DNA from 4 places in the Rhizobium sp. OAE497 genome. Region 3 is predicted to be linked to each of the others. Evidence: predicted binding sites of a transcription regulator. Region 3 holds the regulator's gene; each other region holds the start of a gene.

Region 1 (4,186 bases), 3.4 Mb from region 3:
AGCATCAGGCGATCGAATACTCGGCCTGCCGCAGGCGCAGGAGGCTCACAAACCCGGTTTCCGGATCTTTCCAGGAACCGTATTCCAGGACGCCGCGGACTTCGATCGTCTGGCTCGGCTGCACAAATGTCTGCTTCTCGTCGAGATAAACGACGACGATATTGTCGGGCCAGTCTGCGTCGGATGAGCAGAACGGGCAGAGCGACATCGGAATTTCGGTCAGCACGAAGAACGCGGCCTCGGCCTTCAGCGGCGGCGCCATGAAGCCGCGCATCGAAATTTCCTGGCCTGCTAGTGTCTTGACCTTGTTCGAGAATTCCAGGCCGAGCACACCGAATTTGCCATAAAGCTCATCGAAGCTGAGCGCTGTATCCGCCGCGCGCGACATCGACGGCGCAAAGGGCAGTAGGCCGGCAGCGGCCATGAATGCGCGCCGGTTGAGAAGCGGGGCCAAAGGCTTTTTCATGCCGATCTCCATCAAATGGGTTCCCGGCCGTGACAGCCGGGAACGTGATTGGCGAAGAGAGGGGACGGTGTCCCCCGATGGATCAGTTGGTTTGCTTCGCGCCGAGCGCGAAGGCATCGGCCAGCACGCGATAGACGTCGCTCTGTTCCATATAGCCCTTGAAGCCTTCGGCGCCGGGGCCGGTTGCCTGCAGCACCACGTCGTCGACGGTGTGAGCGCCGGAAGCCTGGCTCTTCGGCAGGTTGCCCTGAACGAAGACGGCACCGGGGACATCCTTGTAGGCTTCGTTCGCGACGAAATCCTTCTTCTCGTTCTGAACCGCCGGAGTGAACGGATTGTCGAGCTTCGGGCGGAAGGTTTCGTAGTGATCCGGATAGTTCGATACGAACATCGCGAGACGCTTGGAAACGTCGATATTGTCAGGATAGCCGTCGTTGTTTGCGTCGACATAGTTGGTAAAGCCGCGACCAGCGACCTTCTCGCGCATGTCGGTGCCTTCAATGGTGTCGTCGACCGTGCCAACGATGGTGATGCCATGCGTATGGTCGCCGGTGACGACGATCATCGTATCCGGGTTGCTGGCAGCAAACTCCTTGGCAACGCCGATTGCCTTGTCGAACTCGATCGTGTCGACGACAGCGCGCTCGTTGTCGAGCGGATGGGTCATCTTGTCGATATTCGCGGCTTCGACGACCAGAAAGAAACCTTCCTGGTTCTTCGACAGCGTATCGAGAGCGATCTTGGTCATCTCGACGAGACCCGGCTGTGCCGGGAACTTGCCGACAGTGCCCTTCTTCAGGAATTCACGGTCCAGTGTCGTATCCATGTTGCCGGTGTGGAACAGGCCGAGGATCTTGCCGTCGTTGGCGCCGGCAGCTGCCGAAAGTTCCGTCTTGTCGGTCGCAAGCTTGTAGCCGGCGTCCTGGAACATCTTGACATAGTCCTTGTCGTCCTTGCGCTTCGAGCCCGCGGTTGCCTGCGGCAGGAAGTAGGCCGAGCCACCACCGAGAACGACATCCGGCTTGACGTCGAACAGCATGCCGGTGATTTCGGCCTTGTCGTCGCGGCGGCGGGTATGGGAGACGACGGCAGCCGGCGTGGCGTCCTGGAGCTCCGAAGTGGTGACGATGCCGATCGACTTGGCGGTCTGGCGGCGCAGGGCTTCGCCGAGCGTTTCTACGCGCGGATCGTCGAGCGTATCGGGCGTACGGTCGGCATAAACGCCGAGCGAGTTGATGGCGCCCTTATGGCCGCTCATGTAGGCCGACATCGTGTTGGCGCTGTCCGTCGTGATCGAGTCCGTCGCCGAGGTGCCAATGAAGGCCATACGGTCGAGATCGTCCATGTTCAGGCGGCCATTGGCCTTACCTTCGGTCATGCCCTTGGACATGATGCGGGCAGCAGTGCGATGCGCAACGGAAAGACCGTCGCCGATCAGGAAGATAACGTTCTTGGCCTTCGGCGCGGTGCCGGTGCTGTAGACGTTCCAGGTGACCGACTTCTTCTCGTCACCGGCCGAAACCTCGACCTTGTACTCGCCGGGCGCGGCGATCGTCAGGCCGCGCAGGATGATGGCAGAACCGAGTGCCTTGTCTTCCTTACCCTTTTCCAGCTCTACAAACTTGGCCTCGCCCCCGAGAACCGTCTTGTAGTCCTGACCATTGACCGTGATCTTGATGTCTTCCGCCTTGACCTGCTTGCCGAGCTCGACCTTGAAATCGAACGGCGAGCCGGCGAGAATCGTCGCACGGTCAAGCGGATAGACGGTGGCCGCCTGTGCGGCACCGGCAAGAATCGTCGTGGCCGCCAGAGCGGCAAAAATCATACGCATGGAAAACCCCCGTTTTCGTTGCAGTCAATAAACAACGGGCCGGGGATAGCCGCCGGGGATGACATGTCGATGACATCGCTATGACAATCTGCCGCAGCCGCCGGGAGGCCGTTGGGCCAGCGCAAAAACCTTGACTCCTGTGGAAAACCTTTTAAGAGCAACGGCGGAAAAGGAATTATTCATGGTTCGCCGCGAACACGCCATTGCTGCATGCAATGACCGGGCACTGAGTGCCGGGATGGATATTGCCGTTCCGGTTTCTTCCAAAACCAAGGCCAAAACGACGACGAAAACCGTCTGACGTCTCTGGCCTGCCGCTCTCTCCCCGGCCCGGCTGGGGACAGGAAGCCGCGAGGATTTCGCGCCTTCCCCCCTCACCGGACAAGAGGAGAGAAGAGAAAGAGAGCTTAAAATGGGTTTCAAAGTAGCAATCGCGGGAGCAACCGGAAACGTCGGCCGGGAAATGCTCAACATTCTTTCCGAACGCGGCTTCCCAGCCGATGAAGTCGTGGCGCTCGCTTCCGCCCGCTCCCAGGGCACGGAAGTTTCCTACGGCGACCGCACGCTCAAGGTTTCGAACCTCGAAAACTACGATTTCTCCGACACCGACATCTGCCTGATGTCCGCCGGCGGCGACGTCTCCAAGAAGTGGTCGCCGAAGATTGGCCAGCAGGGCTGCGTCGTCATCGACAACTCCTCGGCCTGGCGCTACGACGCCGAAGTGCCGCTGATCGTGCCGGAAGTGAACCCCGACGCCATCTCGCTCTTCACCAAGAAGAACATCATTGCCAACCCGAATTGCTCGACCGCCCAGCTCGTCGTGGCCCTGAAGCCGCTGCATGACGCTGCCAAGATCAAGCGCGTGGTCGTCTCGACCTACCAGTCGGTTTCCGGCGCCGGCAAGGACGGCATGGACGAGCTCTTCAACCAGACGCGCGCCGTCTTCGTTGCCGATCCGATCGAGAACAAGAAGTTCACCAAGCGCATCGCCTTCAACGTCATCCCGCACATCGACGTGTTCATGGAAGACGGCTATACGAAGGAAGAGTGGAAGGTCCTAGCAGAAACCAAGAAGATGCTTGATCCGAAGATCAAGGTGACCTGCACCGCGGTTCGCGTCCCGGTCTTCATCGGTCATTCGGAATCGGTCAACATCGAGTTCGAAAACGAGATCACCGCCGACCAGGCCCGCGATATCCTGCGCGACGCCCCGGGCTGCCAGGTCATCGACAAGCATGAAAACGGCGGCTACATCACGCCTTACGAATCCGCCGGCGAAGACGCGACCTACATCTCGCGCATCCGCGAAGATGCGACTGTCGAGAACGGTCTCAACATGTGGGTCGTTTCCGACAACCTGCGCAAGGGCGCCGCTCTGAACGCCATTCAGATCGCCGAACTCCTGGTCAACCGCGGCCTCGTCAAGCCGCGCAAGCAGGCCGCCTGATACCGAATATTAACCATAGCTTGCTATCAGCCCCGCATGTCGTCAGACTTGCGGGGCTTTTCCTTAAACAGGCAGACGGCAATCGCGCGGCAGACCGCCAATCTCGCTAAAAGGTGATCGTGACAAAATCACCCCCGGCTGGCATTCTGCCCGGCATTCCAGCGACTGCAGATCGAGATCGGGGTTTCTCATGCGCATGACAAAGTTCTTGGTAGCGGCCATCGCGGCGGTGGGCGCTTTCCATGTAGTTCCGGCAGCGGCCAATGCTGCGCAATGCGGCAATAACGGCGCCGGCTTCGATGCCTGGGTGCAGCAGTTCAAGCAGGAAGCTGCAGCGCAGGGCGTCAGCCAGTCGGTTCTCAACCGCGCCTTCGCAAACGTTGCCTATAATCGCCCGACAATTGCCGCTGACCGTGGCCAGAAGAGCTTCAAGCTGTCCTTC
Region 2 (4,186 bases), 3.2 Mb from region 3:
GGCATGCTGGAGCTCCGCAGCGGCGCCCGGGTCGTAAAGCCCGACACCGTATTCACATCGGAGCTTGTATAGAGGAAACAATGGCTGACCTTCGTAACTACCAAAGCCGGGCACAGACTGGCGAGATGATCGACCAGGGGCTGCGCTCCTATATGCTCAAGGTCTACAACCTGATGGCGCTGGGTCTGGCGATCACGGGTGTTGCGGCCTATCTCGGCTTCAATTTCGCGGTCCAGGACAATCAGCTGACGCAGTTCGGCGTACTGCTTTTCCAGTCGCCGCTTCGCTGGGTCGTGATCCTTGCTCCGTTGGCTGCGGTCTTCTTCCTGAGCTTCCGGATTAACCGCATGAGCGTTGCCGCCGCGCAGACGACCTTCTGGGTCTATGCCGCGCTGGTCGGCCTGTCGCTCTCGTCGATCTTCCTGGTCTACACGCAGTCGAGCATCACGCAGACCTTCTTCGTGACCGCCGCTTCGTTTGGCGCCCTGTCGCTCTACGGCTACACGACCAAGCGTGATCTCTCGGCCATGGGCTCGTTCCTGATCATGGGTCTCTTCGGCCTCATCATCGCGTCGATCGTGAACATCTTCCTGGGCTCGTCTGCCCTCCAGTTCGCGATCTCGGTGATCGGCGTGCTGATCTTCGCAGGCCTCACCGCCTACGATACGCAGCGCATCAAGGAACTGTACTACGAAGCAGACGGTGCTGAAGTCATGGGCCGCAAGGCGATCATGGGCGCTCTGACGCTCTACCTCGACTTCATCAACCTGTTCATGTTCCTTCTGCAGTTCATGGGTAACCGCAAGTAACACGGAACGAGTGCCGGCGAGGGTAACCTCGACCGGATCAAAGACACAAGCCGCCTGCAGCAGAGATGTTGCGGGCGGTTTTATTTTGCGGAATGAGGATGCGGCGCTTCGCGTGGCGCATCATGACGATCGACATGCAGCCGGCATACGAAAGCCGGCCCTTTGTCTCAGAGCTTGCGCGCCGCCAGACGCCGCCGATCGAGCGCAACATGGTCGGAGCCGCGCTTCGTCAGACGGAATTGCCGCTTCTGGAATTCTCCGCGAATCTCGATAAAGCCCTTCTCCTCGGCCTCGTTCAAGGTCTTCAGGCTGGTGCCCTCGGGAGGAGACTGCCAATCGATGCCGACGGCGGCATGCAGCAAAACCAGGATCTTGATAATCGCGTTTCTCCATGGCTGACGCATGCGGCGACTGTGCCGCCTGAGGCAACGGGCCCGTTCAGCGAATGCCGTTCTCTAGAAGCTCCGGCGGCTTCGGTCAACTCGCTGGCTCTGCTGCCGGGCTCGATGTCACCCTACGCCGTGCCAAAACCAGCGGAACGACGGCAACAACGGCCGCAAGCATGATCAGTCTGAATGCACCGGCCCCGATACCCCATTCGCTTTTCCTGTTGCCAAATCTCGCGGCGAATGGTTTTCAGCCTGAACCACACTCCAGACATCGGCCGCCGAATGACCGTTAACCTCCGCGATATCTCCACCTCCGACCTCGACGCCATCACCGCGATCTACCGTGAATCCGTACTGTCGGGCGTCGCCAGCTACGAGATAGCACCGCCGGAGCGCCAGGAGATGGCAACCCGCCTCTCCGCCATAATCGGCCAGGGCTACCCCTATATTGCCGCCGTTGACGAAAACGGCGAGCTTCTGGGCTATGCCTATGCGTCGGCGTTTCGCACGCGGCCGGCCTATAGATGGATGGTCGAGGATTCGATCTATCTTGCCCCCGCCGCCCGTGGAAAGGGCGTCGGCAAGGCGCTGCTGGCGGAACTGATATCACGCTGCACCGCGCTCGGCTTCCGGCAAATGGTGGCCGTCATCGGCGGCGCCCATCCAGCCTCGATCGCGCTGCATCGTTCATCGGGTTTCGAGGAAACCGGTCTGCTGAAGGGCACCGGCTACAAGCACGGCCGCTGGCTGGATACGATGCTGATGCAGCGTGTGCTCGGCGAGGGCAAGGATACAGACCCGGATCTCTCTGCTTATCCAGGCAGCCTCTACAAGGGCTGAGCGCCTATTTGTCGACGAGCTTCAGCACCTTGTCGAAGACCTTCAGGACCTGCTGCAGCTCGTGGCCACGCTTCAGGATCATGCCGTTGGTATTCACCACGGAATAGGCGCCCTGCTTGTTGGCAAGCTTGGGATCTTTCTCGATGGTGAAGAGGGGCATTTCGCCGGAGCGCTTGAAGACGGAGAACACCGCCTTGTCCTTCATGTGGTCGATTGCGTAGTCTTTCCACTCGCCCTCGCCGACCATGCGGCCGTAAATCCACAGGATTGCATCCAGCTCTCGCCGGTGAAACGTCACCGGCAACGGATCCTTGCTCTGCTTGTATTCTTTAAGATCGACGACGACTGAGGAACTATTGTCGGCGGAACGGTGATCGCCATGCCGCAAATCCGGCTGATCTGTCATCAGTCTCCCTGTGCCTCCGCTTGTGACAGGAGAGTGACAGTTTGCCCGAGCCGCGCCAAATTGCAAGTGCGGCCAGTCATCACATTAATCATATGCTATGCAATCTCCTGAGCGCCGCAATTCAGTCAAAACAGCGCCTCATTTGCAGGGGAAGTTCCGCTCACCGATTTGGCGCCAGCGCGCCAAAGGGCCCGGCTGAGCGTATCGACCTTAACCCCAGCCCCGAATACGATCAGCCGGGCCGCCCCGTTTTCCATCTGCCGCAGCAGATGAAACCCTCAGATATTCTTGCCCGCCATGATGACGGTTGCGCCCAGGATCGCGGCCGGGTCACCATCAGCCGTAGCAGCCTGCAGCAGAATTGCACAGCCCTCGAGGTCGGCCTTCTGAAGCACCGTTGCAGGTAAGGTCAGGCTTGTTGCCTTTCCGTCCCACATGCCCACGGTTTCAATGTCGCTGACGCTGTTGATGTAGGAAATCTTCTGGCCGCTATTCTCGCCCTTTTCGACGTCGATGGTCTTTTCCTTGTCGAAATAGACCATGACGACGCTGGCCTTGCCCTGCCCGGCGCCGATCTTGATCTCCAGCTCGTCACCGCGCATCTGCGCATCGACGGGCACGGACAGACCCTTGCCCTCCGTGGAGAAGCCATTGATCTTGCCGTTGATCGCCGAGATGTCGGATCCCGCCATATGGTCGCGGCCATTGACCACCACCTGCGGCGTATAGACGTTGCTGCGGCCGAGCATCCGGGCGTAGCCATACTGCCGGTCGGTATTCTGCTTGGAGCTCAGCGTGTCGGTCCAGCCGAGATAGTTCCAGTAATCGACATGATAAGCGAGCGCGATGACATCGCCCTGGCCGACGATCTTGCGGAATGCCGCATCAGCCGGCGGACAGGAGCCGCAGCCCTGTGAGGTAAAGAGTTCGACGACGCCCTTCGGCTTGCCGTCTTCGGCATGAAGCGGTGCCGCGAGCACCAGACCGGCAATCATCGAAATCAAAAAACGCGGCGACATTGCAACCTCTTTTCCAGAACATGCGGCGGACCGATACCGCAGGCCCCGATTACGACCGTAGAGATAATCCTTCCGGCTCAAAACGGGAAGTAACGAACGGGTGAGACAGGCCCACCCGCCATCGCAGCCGGAACACATCGCCGTGAGCCCCGTCCCGCAAAGAAAAACCGCCGGAGATTGCTCCCCGGCGGCGATTATCATGCGCTTGTCTTAAGAATTAAGCAGCGAGATCACGCAGAACCGTCTGCAGGATGCCGCCGTTGTTGAGGTAGATGACCTCATCCAGCGTGTCGACGCGCGACAGAAGCGGAACTTCCTTCACGGTGCCGTCGCCGTAGGTGATCTTGGCAATCTTCTTCTCACGCGGCTTGATGTTCTCGAGACCTTCGATGGTGACGATTTCGTCGCCCTTCAGGCCGAGGCTCTGCCAGGTCGTGCCCTCTTCGAAGACGAAGGGGATGACGCCCATGCCGACCAGGTTCGAGCGGTGAATACGCTCGAAGCTCTGCGCGACGACAGCCTTGACGCCGAGCAGGTTGGTGCCCTTTGCAGCCCAGTCACGCGAAGAGCCGTTGCCGTATTCGACACCGGCGAAGATGACGAGCGGAACGCCCTCGGCCTTGTACTGCATGGCCGCGTCGTAGATCGATTCCTCTTCCTTCGACGGATAGTGGATCGTGAAGCCGCCTTCCTTGCCGTTCGCGCCCAGCATGTGGTTGCGGA
Region 3 (4,186 bases):
CGGTGTCGCCGCCTCGATCTATCTCGAGGAATTCGCACCGAAGAACCGGCTGACGGATCTCATCGAGGTCAACATCAACAACCTGGCTGCGGTTCCCTCGATCGTCTACGGTCTGCTCGGTCTCTCAGTGTTCATCAACTTCATGGGCATGCCGCGCTCGGCCTCGCTGGTCGGCGGTCTGGTGCTCACGCTGATGACGCTGCCGACGATCATCATCGCGACGCGTGCGGCTCTTCGCGCCGTCCCGCCGTCGATCCGCGCGGCCGCTCTCGGTCTCGGCGCCTCGAAGATGCAGATGGTGTTCCACCATGTGCTGCCGCTCGCCATGCCGGGCATCCTGACCGGCACCATCATCGGCCTGGCGCACGCGCTCGGCGAAACCGCGCCGCTCTTGCTGATCGGCATGGTCGCCTTCGTCGCCAATGCACCGGCCACGCCTCTCGACCCGTCCACCGCGCTCCCCGTCCAGGTCTACATGTGGGCCAACGAAGCCGAACGCGCCTTCGTGGAACGTACGTCGGGTGCCATCATCGTCCTCCTCTTGTTCCTGATCGTCATGAACCTCGGAGCCATCCTCTTGCGCCGTCGCTTTGAGCGCCGCTGGTAAACGGAGTAAAACCCAATGAACATGTTGACAGAAGCAGCAGTTGAAAAGGCTCTGGACCAGAAGATGAACAGCATTCCCTACAAGATGATCGGCCAGGACGTTTCCGTCTATTACGGCGAAAAGCGCGCCCTCTTCGACGTCAAGCTGAACATCCGCGAAAACACCGTCACGGCGCTCATCGGCCCGTCCGGCTGCGGCAAGTCCACCTTCCTACGCAGCCTGAACCGCATGAACGACACGATCGACAATTGCCGCGTCACCGGCAAGATCACGCTCGATGGCGACGATATCTACGATCCGGATATCGACGTCGTCGAACTGCGCGCCCGCGTCGGAATGGTGTTCCAGAAGCCGAACCCGTTCCCGAAGTCGATCTATGAGAACGTTGCCTACGGCCCGCGCATCCATGGTCTTGCCAAGACCAAGGCCGACATGGACCAGATCGTAGAGACCAGCCTGCAACGCGCCGGCCTGTGGAACGAGGTCAAGGACCGCGTTCATGAATCCGGCACAGGCCTCTCCGGCGGTCAGCAGCAGCGCCTTTGCATCGCCCGCGCCGTTGCCGTCTCGCCCGAAGTCATCCTGATGGACGAGCCGTGCTCGGCACTCGACCCGATCGCCACCGCAAAGGTCGAGGAACTGATCCACGAGCTGCGCGAAGCCTACACGATCGTCATCGTCACGCACTCCATGCAGCAGGCCGCTCGCGTTTCGCAGCGCACGGCCATGTTCCATCTCGGCAATCTCGTCGAGGAGAACGACACCGACAAGATGTTCACCAATCCGGACGATCCGCGCACCCAGGATTACATCATGGGCCGCTTCGGCTGATCTTTGGCGTCACGACCCCCGATAGACACTCAAGGACTTTCCCCATGGCATCGACACATATTTTTTCTGCGTATGACGAAGACCTGAAGTTCCTCTCGCGCCGCATTTCCGAAATGGGCGGCCTGGCCGAGCAGATGGTTTCCGACGCTGTCCGCGCCCTCGTCAACGGCGACGCGGCACTGGCGCAGAAGGTCATCTCCGACGACGTGATCCTCGATCACGCCGAGCGCGAGATCAACGACAAGGCGATCGTCACCATCGCCCGCCGCCAGCCGATGGCGTCGGACCTGCGCGAGATCATGGGTTCGATCCGCATCGCCGCCGACCTCGAGCGCGTCGGCGACCTCGGCAAGAACACCGCAAAGCGCGTCATCGCCGTGCAGAGCACCGGCGTTCCGCGCAAGCTCGCCCGTGGCCTGGAGCATCTCTCCGAGCTCGCTCTCGTCCAGCTGAAGGAAGTGCTCGACGTCTACACGACGCGTGCTGCCGACAAGGCGAAGTCGATCCGCGAGCGCGACGAGGAAATCGACGCGATGTACACGTCGCTGTTCCGCGAGCTCCTCACCTACATGATGGAAGATCCGCGCAACATCACCAGCTGCACGCATCTGCTCTTCTGCGCCAAGAACATCGAGCGCATCGGCGACCACGCCACCAACATTGCTGAAACCATCTACTACATGGCGACCGGCGCTCAGCCGGAAGGCGAGCGTCCGAAGGACGACACCGCCAACACCGTCGGCGCGGTAACGGAATAATCATCCGGACCGGGCCTCAGGAGACAGAATAGAATGATCCCGAGAGTTGCAGTCGTTGAAGACGAAGAAGCACTGAGCGTGCTTCTTCGCTACAATCTCGAAGCCGAAGGTTTCGAAGTCGATACCATCCTGCGCGGCGACGAGGCGGAAATCCGCCTCCAGGAGCGCACGCCGGACCTTCTTATCCTCGATTGGATGCTGCCTGGCGTATCAGGCATCGAGCTCTGCCGCCGGCTGCGCATGCGCCCGGAAACCGAGCGTCTGCCGATCATCATGCTGACGGCGCGCGGCGAAGAGAGCGAGCGCGTCCGTGGCCTGTCGACCGGCGCCGACGACTATGTCGTCAAGCCGTTCTCGACGCCCGAGCTCGTTGCCCGCGTCAAGGCGATGCTGCGGCGCGCCAAGCCGGAAGTTCTCTCGACCGTGCTGAAGTGCGGCGATATCGAACTCGACCGCGAAACGCACCGCGTTCACCGCAAGACCCGCGAAGTCCGTCTCGGACCGACCGAGTTCCGCCTCCTGGAGTTTCTGATGTCGTCGCCGGGCCGCGTCTTCTCGCGCTCGCAACTGCTCGACGGCGTCTGGGGTCACGACATCTATGTCGACGAGCGTACCGTCGACGTCCATGTCGGCCGCCTGCGCAAGGCGCTCAACTTCTCGAACATGCAGGATGTCATCCGCACCGTCCGCGGTGCCGGTTATTCCATGGAAGCCTGAGTGATCAAGGAGGCTACGGCCTCCTGATATGCAGATACAAAAAAACGGGCCGAAAGGCCCGTTTTTCGTTTGTCTTTACCCGGCTCAGTTTGCCCGGGCGTGCGGCCCTGCGGCGATCATTGACCGGCTGGTAAGCCAGGCGCTGGTGATAGGTGCAGTAGGGCGAAGAATCCGGGCTTTCGCAGCCGCAGAAATGGAAATCGTCCTTCAGCGGATCGCCGACCGGCCACTTGCAGGTACGCTCGGTCAGTTCCGTCAGGCCGAGACGGCGCGAGATCGGCACGACAACGTTGGAAGCGGGACGATATTCCATCTCCTCCATGACGTCGATTTCGATCTCTTCCTTCAGCATCGTTGCGCCCTGCGGGCGGGCAACGGTGCGGGTCGTCATGCGCGATGCGTAGTTCGGAGCGCGCGGTGCCGAAGTCGTGCGCTTCGGAGCCCGTGCCGCCGTCGCATTGCCGCCGGCCTTGGCACGGCCCGGCAGTGCCAGACGGTGAACCTTGCCGATAACGGCATTCCGGCTCACGCCTCCAAGTTGCGCCGCGATCTGGCTAGCGCTCAACCCTTCGGACCACAGTTTCTTGAGTTTCTCGACCCGCTCGTCTGTCCAGTTCATGCCCTGTGTCTCCGCCGTTTAAGCGTTGTGAAGGCAGAATCCTTCACCGTTTGCCCCGGATGAATCCGACACAAGAAACGCTTGACTAATTTTGGTGACTAGTTCCGCCGCATGCAGTCTAGTAATTGAGTTTTAACCTAGTGTGAGGCTGACTCCGTGACAAGAGTCGCGGGAATCCGGATGAATCGAATTTCAAGTTTTCCCCAACTTGCTTCCCCACAGAGTCATTTCTGCAACATTAGCTGTTGATGAAACGCGACATCGCTTGAGCGTCACCCAGAAGCCACGAAAGCCGTAGTTTTGTTGACATTGCAGTGCGAAAAGTAAATAGTGCACAGCGCCGCCGAGAGGCGGCATTTTTAATTTTTCGGACCTGGTTTTTTAGCCGGAGTCCGGTTGCCCATAACGCTGACAGGAGACCGCGCCATGGCTGAAGCCGCGCCGCTATATGATACCTATTCTCGTGCCCCTCTGCGGTTCGAGCGAGGTGAGGGCGTCTGGCTGATTACCGAGTCCGGCGAGCGATATCTGGATTTTGGCGCCGGCGTTGCCGTGACCGCTGTCGGCCACAGCCATCCTCATGTTGTCGATGCCCTGAAGGCGCAGGCCGAGAAGGTCTGGCACCTCTCCAACATCTACGAGATCCCAGGCCAG
Region 4 (4,186 bases), 3.4 Mb from region 3:
GCTCTGCTGCATGCTGACCGCATTGTCGGTGCCCGGATGGGTGAGATACTGCCTGGTCGCAACGGTCTCGCCGAGGATCTCGTTCGCCGCGATCGAGCCACCGCGCGCCAGAACATCAGCGAAACGATAGTCTTTTTCCAGCGAAACATACTGGCGGAACGACGTGCGTACGACCAGAACGCCTTCGGCGATCATGAAGATGAAAGGCAGCAGGATGGCCGCGAGAATGATCTTGTTGGTCGTTTCGAACTTCATCGAAAGCCGCCGCAATCCGCAGGTTGAAGACGTGTTTCGATGAAATTCTAGCGGGATTCCCTAAAGAACCCATAAACCTATATGCGAAGGCCTATACGTCGGGACGGATGAAATCGCGCGTTTCGGCATCCATGACCCACAATTCGCCGGTCGAGATGTCGAACCAGGCACCGTGAAGGGCGATCTTGCCCTCTTTTTCCAGCGCCTTGACCTCGGGGAAGGTCCTCAGATTGTTGATCGAGTTGCGGATCGAGACACGCTCGAGCGCCGTCTGGCGCTCGGTCTGGGTCATGACGTCGTTGCTGCCGATCTGCTCGGCGGCATCCTTGACGAGCGACATCCAGCGGCCGATGAAATCGCCCGGCGAGAGCGGTTCCGAGCTCGGATCGAGTGCAGCGCGGATACCACCGCAACGGCCATGGCCCATGACGACGATATCGGTGACCTTGAGCGCCTGTACGGCAAATTCGAGAGCAGCCGAAGTCGCATGGAAATGCCCGTCCGGCTCATAGGGCGGCACGAGATTGGCGACGTTCCGGATGACGAAGAGCTCGCCCGGGCCGGCATCGAAGATCAACTCCGGAGCCGCGCGGGAGTCGCAACAGGCAATGACGAGCGTGGTCGGGCTCTGCCCGTTTTCCGCAAGCGTCTTGTAGCGGTCGCGCGCATCGGCATAGCGCCCGCTCATGAAGTTGCGATAACCGTCGAGAAGTGATCCAGGAAAACGCTGCATGACATTTCGATTACCGCTTGGCGCGGGCAAGATCAACTGCTGCAGTGCAAAATGAGTCGTTGCTATTGCTTGCGCCGCTGCGCCGGATGCATGAGGCGGCGCATCTGCACCATGGCCATCGGCGTGGCGAGACTGGAAGCATCACTCGCAAGCGTCAATTCGTCGCTTCCGCGTTTGACGGCACGGGCAAGCACTTCATAGACGCTGGCCGTCGCCAGCTGCAGCGCCTTCTCGTCATCCATGCCCGAGAGCAACCGTGACATGAAGAGCGCAGCCAGGAGATCTCCGAGCCCATTCGGCGGGTTGTCGATCGCCCTATGCTCGGCAAGCAGCGCGTGGCGTCCGGAAAGATAGAGATTACCGATCCCGCCGCTCATCATCGGAACAGCCGAGGTGACCAGCATGCGCGACGGGCCAAGCGACAGGGCCGCCTCCATGATGGCATTGTTGTCATCGAGCGGTGCGCCGGCCATCCAGGCGAGCTCGTAGCGGTTGGGTGTCGCGAGCGAGGCAAGCGGGATCAGGTGATCGCGGATCGCCTCGGCCGTCGCCTGCGGCACATAGAGCCCGCCGAGATCGCCCATGACGGGGTCGCAGACATAGAGAAGATCTGGATTGCCCTGCCGCAGCGAGCTGACCAGGCGGGCCACCGACTTGGCCTGCGCCGCATTGCCGAAATAGCCTGACAGCACCGCCTTCACCTCGCCCACCCAGGGCGCGCGGATCAGGTCATCGATCGCCGCATCGAAGTCGGCTTCGGCAAAGGTCAGCCGTGTGGAGCGGCCATGCCCGGGATGCCAGGGCAAAACCACCGTCGGAAGAGCCCAGACCTGATGTCCGAGCGTTTCAAGCGCGAAGACGGCGGCGCGATTGCCGACCGAACCACGAACGACGTGACTGGAGATGACGATAACCGTTCCGGCAGCGGTATTTTCTGGCATGATGATGGTCCTGAACCCGATGCGCCGTTGATCCCCTTTTTGCGCCACAGCTGTCAACCGTTCTTCATCTCTGCGTGGAAAGGTCGCGAAGCGGACGGAGAAAACCGGAGACGACTTATTTTAGCTATTCGAGATAAGCGTCAATTCTTCCGGAAAGTGATCCAAACAGGGGCGAAAATGAACGAAAGCTGCCGTCAAACCGCCTCTTTTAGAGATTTTTTCGATAACTCTTCTGATATTTTGCCCAAAACCGACCGACTCGGGGGGAGCATCTGAAATGGCCGTAAGACAAAATCCCAAACGTGAAAAGCAGATCGAGAGCGCCAAGAAGATCGCGGCCGCGACCGGCGACAAATTTATTGAGCCCGAAATTCTCTTCGGCCGCGCCAGCGGCGACGATCTCGACCGCTACACCCCGGAGATGCTCGCGCTGTCGGCGGTCCATTCCGCCCGCGAATTACAGGCCTGGAACGGCAAGACGCCGCGCGTCAGCATCGACACCATCGCGGATGTCGAGCCCGCGGGCATTGCCGTATCGGTTCTGACGATCACCGACCACAACATGCCCTTCCTCTACGAGTCCGTGATGGGCGAGGTGACCAGCACCTACCGCGATCTCTTCATGGCGGTTCACCCCATTTTGGTCCTCGAAGACGGCAACGCTCCTGAGCTGTATTCGGCCGATGAGCCGAGCGATCCGGCAAAGCGCGTCAGCCATATCCAGATCCATATTTCGCCGCTGACATCGGCCCAGGCCGCCGACCTGCAGAAGCGCATCAAGACGGTGCTGGAGCAGGTCGATCAGGCGGTTTCCGACTGGAAGCCGATGCTCTCCAAGCTCGATACGGCGATCGACGAGCTGCGTGAATATGGCTCCAGCCGCAAGAAGGCAGACCGCGACGAAGCACTCGCCTTCCTGACCTGGCTGCGCGATGAGAACTTCACCTTCCTCGGCATGCGCGAATACGTCTATTCCGGCAAGGGCGCCGGCGCCAAGGTGGAGCGCGACAAGGGCACCGGCCTCGGCATTCTCTCCAATCCCGATGTTCTTGTCCTGCGCACCGGCAAGGATGCGGTGACGACGACGCCCGAGATCCTCGCCTTCCTCGACGGTCCGGATTTCCTGATCGTCACCAAGGCCAACGTCAAATCGGTGGTCCACCGCCGCGCCTATATGGACTATGTCGGCGTCAAGCGTTTCGACAAGGATGGCAACGTCACCGGCGAACTCCGCATCGTCGGCCTCTTCACATCGACGGCCTATACGTCCTGGGCGTCCGAGATCCCGCTGATCCGCTCGAAGATCGCCAAGGTGAAGGAGCATTTCGGCTTCGACCCGATGAGCCACTCCGGCCGCATGCTCGACAACACGCTTGAATCCTATCCGCGCGACGATCTCTTCCAGATCGACACGACGCTGCTGTCGAGCTTTGCCGAGCAGATCAACGACCTCGCCGACAGGCCGCGCGTGCGCGTCCTGCCGCGCATCGACCATTTCGACCGCTTCGTTTCCGTCATCATCTATGTACCGCGCGAAGAATATGACTCGATCGTCCGCGAGAAGATCGGCACCTACCTGAAGACCGTCTATGACGGCCGCGTTTCGGCCTATTATCCGGCCTTCCCGGAAGGCGGCGTCGCCCGCGTCCACTTCATCATCGGCCGCTCCGGCGGCAAGACGCCGCGCATTCCCCAGGCCAGGCTCGAGGAAGCGATCCGGGCAATCACCGCCCGCTGGGACAGCCGCTTCGAAATGCTGGCAGGCCCGAAGGCGCCCCGGATCGGCGTCAGCAACGCTTTCCAGGAAGCCTTCTCGCCGGATGAAGCCGTCGGCGATCTTCCCGATATCAGCGCATGCGCAGCCGGCGAACCGATCCGCATCGAGTTCTATTACCGCGACGACAACGAGCGCGGGCGCATCCTGTCCCTGAAGATCTTCCACAGCGGCGAACAGCTGCCGCTCTCGCGCCGTGTTCCGCTGCTCGAAAATCTCGGCTTCAACGTGCTCAGCGAAAGGACCTTCGATATCGAAGTCCCCGCCGCCGATGGCGCCATCAGCATCGTCGTGCTCCACGATATGGAGCTCGAAGCCCGCAGCGGCACCGACATCGATCTCGGCCGCTTCGGCGCGCCGCTGGAGGAAGCTTTCGTTGCCGCCTTCAACGGCACGATCGACAATGACAGCTTCAACCGCCTGATCCTCTCGGCGGCCCTCTCCGCCCGCGAAACCAACGTGCTGCGTGCCTACGCGCGCTAT

What was found. Region 3 encodes PhoB, which activates phosphate uptake and scavenging genes when phosphate is short. Its sites were predicted from a motif close to TGTCATNNANCTGTCAT; they were not measured.
Region 1: ABIE40_RS19085 (alkaline phosphatase) is a predicted target of PhoB. The motif match lies at 2,356-2,372, and genes of this name have one in related genera.
Region 2: ABIE40_RS18265 (DUF2794 domain-containing protein) is a predicted target of PhoB. The motif match lies at 2,467-2,483, and genes of this name have one in related genera.
Region 4: ABIE40_RS19120 (NAD-glutamate dehydrogenase) is a predicted target of PhoB. The motif match lies at 1,981-1,997, and genes of this name have one in related genera.

What each region holds. Positions count from the first base shown of each region.
Region 1 is NZ_JBEPOA010000001.1:3,822,758-3,826,943, forward strand. Features, by position in the region: gene ABIE40_RS19075 (ABC transporter ATP-binding protein) at 1-5, opposite strand, end outside; gene ABIE40_RS19080 (hypothetical protein) at 5-466, opposite strand; gene ABIE40_RS19085 (alkaline phosphatase) at 549-2,297, opposite strand; partial or broken gene ABIE40_RS19090 (hypothetical protein) at 2,409-2,598, shown strand; gene ABIE40_RS19095 (aspartate-semialdehyde dehydrogenase) at 2,710-3,744, shown strand; gene ABIE40_RS19100 (lytic murein transglycosylase) at 3,935-4,186, shown strand, end outside.
Region 2 is NZ_JBEPOA010000001.1:3,646,667-3,650,852, forward strand. Features, by position in the region: gene ABIE40_RS18250 (Bax inhibitor-1/YccA family protein) at 81-809, shown strand; gene ABIE40_RS18255 (hypothetical protein) at 977-1,213, opposite strand; gene ABIE40_RS18260 (GNAT family N-acetyltransferase) at 1,481-2,038, shown strand; gene ABIE40_RS18265 (DUF2794 domain-containing protein) at 2,043-2,444, opposite strand; gene ABIE40_RS18270 (DUF1223 domain-containing protein) at 2,723-3,463, opposite strand; gene acnA (aconitate hydratase AcnA) at 3,681-4,186, opposite strand, start outside.
Region 3 is NZ_JBEPOA010000001.1:455,485-459,670, forward strand. Features, by position in the region: gene pstA (phosphate ABC transporter permease PstA) at 1-607, shown strand, start outside; gene pstB (phosphate ABC transporter ATP-binding protein PstB) at 623-1,438, shown strand; gene phoU (phosphate signaling complex protein PhoU) at 1,483-2,196, shown strand; gene phoB (phosphate regulon transcriptional regulator PhoB) at 2,230-2,913, shown strand; partial or broken gene ABIE40_RS02315 (GcrA family cell cycle regulator) at 3,014-3,532, opposite strand; gene ABIE40_RS02320 (aspartate aminotransferase family protein) at 3,959-4,186, shown strand, end outside.
Region 4 is NZ_JBEPOA010000001.1:3,828,906-3,833,091, forward strand. Features, by position in the region: gene ABIE40_RS19105 (GGDEF domain-containing protein) at 1-255, opposite strand, end outside; gene ABIE40_RS19110 (carbonic anhydrase) at 347-988, opposite strand; gene pdxY (pyridoxal kinase PdxY) at 1,051-1,929, opposite strand; gene ABIE40_RS19120 (NAD-glutamate dehydrogenase) at 2,207-4,186, shown strand, end outside.